Regions from separate parts of the Scytonema hofmannii PCC 7110 genome, predicted to be linked through region 2. Evidence: riboswitches for the same ligand, from Rfam matches in the RefSeq annotation. Region 2 holds a riboswitch; the other holds the start of a gene.
What was found. A riboswitch is a leader RNA that binds a small molecule or an ion and turns the genes downstream of it on or off. The one in region 2 is predicted to bind cobalamin.

Region 1 (2,402 bases), 7.0 Mb from region 2:
TGTTAGCTTGCGATAAGCCAGGTACGGCTTGCGCCAAGGGCGATCGCCGTTAGCTTAGAACTTTGTGCGCTCGCATACTCGCTCTTACAAAATATCCCCCAAGTCACTTCAATAGACATAATAAGTTGAATTCTCCAACTGAGAACACGCAGGGTATCTATTTCTCTCCTCATTGATTCAACTATTTTAGAAGCCACTCTCTGTGCTGAATAGGTAAATTACAGATGTTTTCATCTAAATGAACCACACCGTTTGTAAGGGCGCAATGCCTTGCGCCCCTACGACTGTGGTCTATTTACCTGAAAATGGCTGTAACTAAGTACCAATGCGTCTAAATTGGTCTTTCAAAGTTTTACCGTAGACAAATCCCTACAGTGCATTTATCAACGAACTATAGAAGAATTGAGGGTGCCGATGTGAAAGCGACCACTTGTAAAATAATAATTGTTATCATAGCAATCGGAGGAATTTTTGCCAAGATCGCTTTTTTGAGAGGTTCCGGTCTTTCTGCCCAAGGCAACAACCCCTGCGGATGAGTGTAATACTTACTGGCACACTCCAACACACTCAGTATTGCTGAAAGAGGCAAATCTGGTGATAAATCACCAAAAAGATAAGTGTATTTACTACTTGCTGCAAAACAAATAACACAAGAGCGATTGCAAGCACTCATACATTCTACAGGCTGAATTTCAAACTCTGACTGTAATTCCCAATCAGAGTACAATTCCTGCAATCGCTGTAAGAATTTTTCACCACCACTTACGCCAACTCGCTTTCCACCTTGCCATACACTAACGCAAGTGGTACAAACAAACATCATATGTTGCACTTTCATCTATACCTCGTAGATGAGCATCAATAGAAGTTAACCAATCGGTGGGCGTTCTGACTAAAAAGGAAAACCTTTATTACAGCTGCGGGACAGCGCCGGATTTGCACCGAACTTTCCCCGTTACCTCTAGTGGCTGACCCCCACTAGAACCGAATCGTTTTTTCACAATATCACAGTTTTGTAGTTTCTTTAAAAGATTTACTTTAATAGCAGATAATTAATATATTTGTTAAGGTGTGAGTGAATGATTCCTGAATTTGATGACAATGGTAATTTACCACCAGGAGTGTATTGAGTTGAATGGAAGGAGTTTAAAGAAAGATTCGGTTACAATAGGCGTCGCAGGCTGTTAATAGATGGCTGAGAAATGGCAATGTTGGATTTACAAGCAGCAGGGTGTAGAGTAATTTATATAAATGGCAGCTTTACCACAATAAAATCAAACCCAGTTGACTTTGATGCTTGTTATGATAATGAAACAGTAGATGTTGTTTATCTCAGAGTTAACGCCCCTCGATTGTTTAACTATCATGACCGTGCTGGACAAAAAGCTCGATATACAAGAAAGTTATTGAAAAATGGGATAAAGAAAAAGCAAGTGCAACGAGTAAAGTGTAATAACCCAAGTAGCTAGTTAGAGAGCAGGCGATAAGCGAAGCTTAACAGAAGACAGCCGTATCGCAAGGTGTCATTTAAGCAATAAAATCCCCTCCAGCACCAGTTAGTTGTACTAAAATAGGCAGTATTGCCCATCTCAAAGCCCAATATGTATGTCATATAGTGACTTTAAAAACATTGAGCAAGCAGTCTCCGCTCTGGAGTTGACAGTTGAAGATATTCCCCATCTGTTTAGTGCGATCGCACCTGTTGAACCATCAGAGCGTCTCAGGCAAACTCTTGATGAGACTTTGGACTTAGCTGCTAGCATTAGTACAGAAAAGGCTAGGTCTGAATTGATTATTACACCAATTTTGCTAGAAGTCCGACGTATTTTTAATAATCAACTAGGTTACTTCTCAGGTAATACTTTTAATGTAGATGATTCTAAAGGTTTAACAGGAGCGTGTGACTTTATACTTAGTGCTACAGCCAATCAATCACTGATTACAGCTCCGGTGCTGACTATAGTAGAGGCAAAAGATAATGATATCCGAGTTGGGTTAGGACAGTGTATAGCGCAAATGGTGGCGGCGCAAATATTTAATACCCGTAAGGGAAAGGAACAACAAGTTGTTTATGGTGCTGTTTCAACGGGTACAAACTGGAAATTTTTAATGTTAGAGAACCAGTTAGTCAAAATTGATTTGACTGAGTACTTTATTATTCAACTTGATAAAATCCTGGGTATTCTTGTGGAACCGTTTAGACGCTATTTCTAGTCAAGGTTCGCCGCTATAAAGGAAGGATTTTCTAGCTGCTAAATCTGACTTTGTGCATGAAATGAAGCGAGATCGCACACGAGGCAGCGTGGATAATGGAAGAATTTAGCAACAGAAGATACTGCATTGACATGACTGCCTCCCTTACAAATAAAATTTCCATTATCTATAATTTAAAGTCATTCAAT
Region 2 (2,402 bases):
AAGGGGAGAATCTTTTTATAATACTTTACTACCTGAAGTCCTAGAAGAACTAGATAAACAAGGTCTGTTGGTAGAAAATCAAGGAGCAAAATGCGTTTTCCTGGAAGGTTTTACAAATAGAGAGGGCGAACCCTTACCTTTAATCGTGCAAAAATCAGATGGAGGTTATAACTACGCCGCCACAGACTTAGCAGCAATTCGCTACCGAGTTCAGGTAGAGAAAGTGCAACGAGTGATTTATCCAGTAGGTGCAGAACAAAAAAACCACTTTGCTCAAATTTTTCAAGTAGGAAGAAAAGCAGGTTGGATTACAGACGATACCGAGTTTGTTCACACCCCCTTCGGCTTAATACTTGGCGAAGATGGTCAGAAATTGAAAACTCGTTCTGGAGAAGCAGTACGGTTGCAGGATTTGTTTGATGGAGCGATCGCCCACGCTCGTACAGACTTAGAACATAGACTCAAAGAAGACGAACGAGAAGAAACAGAAGAATTCATCGCTCATGTCGCGCTCTTAGTTGGCATCAGTGCCGTTAAATATGCTGACCTTAGCCAAAACCGTACTAGTAACTATATTTTTAGTTATGAAAAGATGTTAGCCTTAAAAGGCAACACGGCTCCATATATGCTCTATGCTTACGTCAGAACTCAAGGCATCAGCCGTGAAGGTAACATTGACTATGACAAACTCAGAGCAGATGCACCAATTATTCTGCAAGAAGAAGTAGAACTCACTTTAGCCAAACACTTGCTACAGTTAGATGAAGTCCTCAGTGAGGTAGAAAAAGATTTGCTACCAAACCGCTTGTGCGAGTACTTGTATCAACTGAGCCAAAAGTTCAATCAATTCTTTGAAAATTGCCCAGTTCTGAAATCTGAAGAACCCGTGCGAACATCACGGCTAATACTATGTGATGTGACAGCGAGAACGTTGAAGCTTGGATTATCCTTACTAGGAATCAAAGTTTTAGAGAGAATGTAAAAAAAGGAAACATTTCTTCGTGACCTTCGCGTCTTCGTGGTTCAATTATTTATTTAATGAACCGCAAAGACGCAAAGAGCACGAAGATCTCCCCTCCCCCGGTATTTTGCTACTGACTTAAATCAGCTAAGATATCAAAGCAAACGTGAACTGTAACGGAATAGGGAAACGCCGGTGCAAGTCCGGGGCTGTGCCGCAGCTGTAAACGGATTTTAGATTTTAGATTTTAGATTTTGGATTATTCTCATCCAAAATCCACGCATCCAAAATCCAAAATTGCGTTAGCCAGAACGCCTATTTATTACCTGCTCACTCTATTTCCTGCGTAGCACGGGAAGGGAGCTTTACAACTGGATGCTGACTACCAACACTCCAAATCACTCTCATTCAGAATCTTCAACTGCTCAAAGTCTGAAACTGTCACCCCTGCCAATACAACGTCCTTTGTTAATGGTTGGGCATGGTACTAGGGATGAACAAGGAAGGCAAGCTTTATTAGATTTTGCCACTCTTTATCAAGCTTTAGATCCATCCCGTCCCGTTTTACCTTGCTTTTTGGAACTGACCGAGCCTTCCATTCAGGAAGGTATAGACCAATGTGTAGCACAAGGTTATACTGAACTAACAGTTCTACCTATACTGTTATTTGCTGCACGGCATAATAAATTTGATGTCACAAATGAGTTAGATCGCGCTAAGTTGCGACATCCACAGTTAAAGTTTCACTATGGGCGTCATTTTGGTATTACTCCTACGATTGTAGAATTGTGGCGATCGCGTCTAGCTGAACTTGACAAAACCGAACATAACCCCCAACAAATATCTCGCTCTGATACCGTTCTCTTATTTGTTGGGCGCGGTTCCAGCGATCCTGACGCCAATGGAGATGTATGTAAACTAGCTCGCATTCTTTGGGAAGGAAGCGGCTACTCCACCGTTGAAACCTGTTTTATCGGCATTACCCACCCCAGATTAGAAGATGGTTTTCGCCGCGCACGACTTTACCAACCCAAACGCATCATCGTTTTGCCATACTTCCTATTTACAGGAGCATTAGTGAAAAAAATCTTTAATATCACCGCCCAACAGCAAGAGCAATATCCAGATATTTCCATAACTTGTCTACCAGAAATGGGATTGCATCCGGTTCTCCTTTCCGTACTGAGAGAAAGAGAAATTGAAACCCAACTAGAACAAGTACAAATGAATTGTGAGATGTGTAAATTCCGTCTATCTGCTTTAGCAAAAGACAGACACGAGCATTCCCACGCTCATAACCACCATCACCATCATCACAGTCACGACCACACCCATCCACCTGAAGACCCTTACGCAGATATAGAAAAGTACCATCAAAAAATTTGGCAAGCACCATAGTAATAGCAATGAACAAAACTATGTCCAAAGAATTTGCCATTGG

Region 1: another riboswitch for cobalamin. It lies ahead of WA1_RS13505 (DUF1636 domain-containing protein); the one in region 2 lies ahead of WA1_RS42865 (sirohydrochlorin chelatase).

The regions. Positions count from the first base shown of each region.
Region 1 is NZ_KQ976354.1:3,177,102-3,179,503, reverse strand. Features, by position in the region: gene WA1_RS56905 (hypothetical protein) at 3-173, opposite strand; gene WA1_RS13505 (DUF1636 domain-containing protein) at 392-838, opposite strand; cobalamin riboswitch at 862-1,004, opposite strand; gene WA1_RS58665 (DUF6932 family protein) at 1,203-1,469, shown strand; gene WA1_RS13495 (hypothetical protein) at 1,606-2,214, shown strand.
Region 2 is NZ_KQ976354.1:10,146,348-10,148,749, reverse strand. Features, by position in the region: gene argS (arginine--tRNA ligase) at 1-982, shown strand, start outside; cobalamin riboswitch at 1,097-1,298, shown strand; gene WA1_RS42865 (sirohydrochlorin chelatase) at 1,337-2,359, shown strand; gene sipA (regulatory protein SipA) at 2,380-2,402, shown strand, end outside.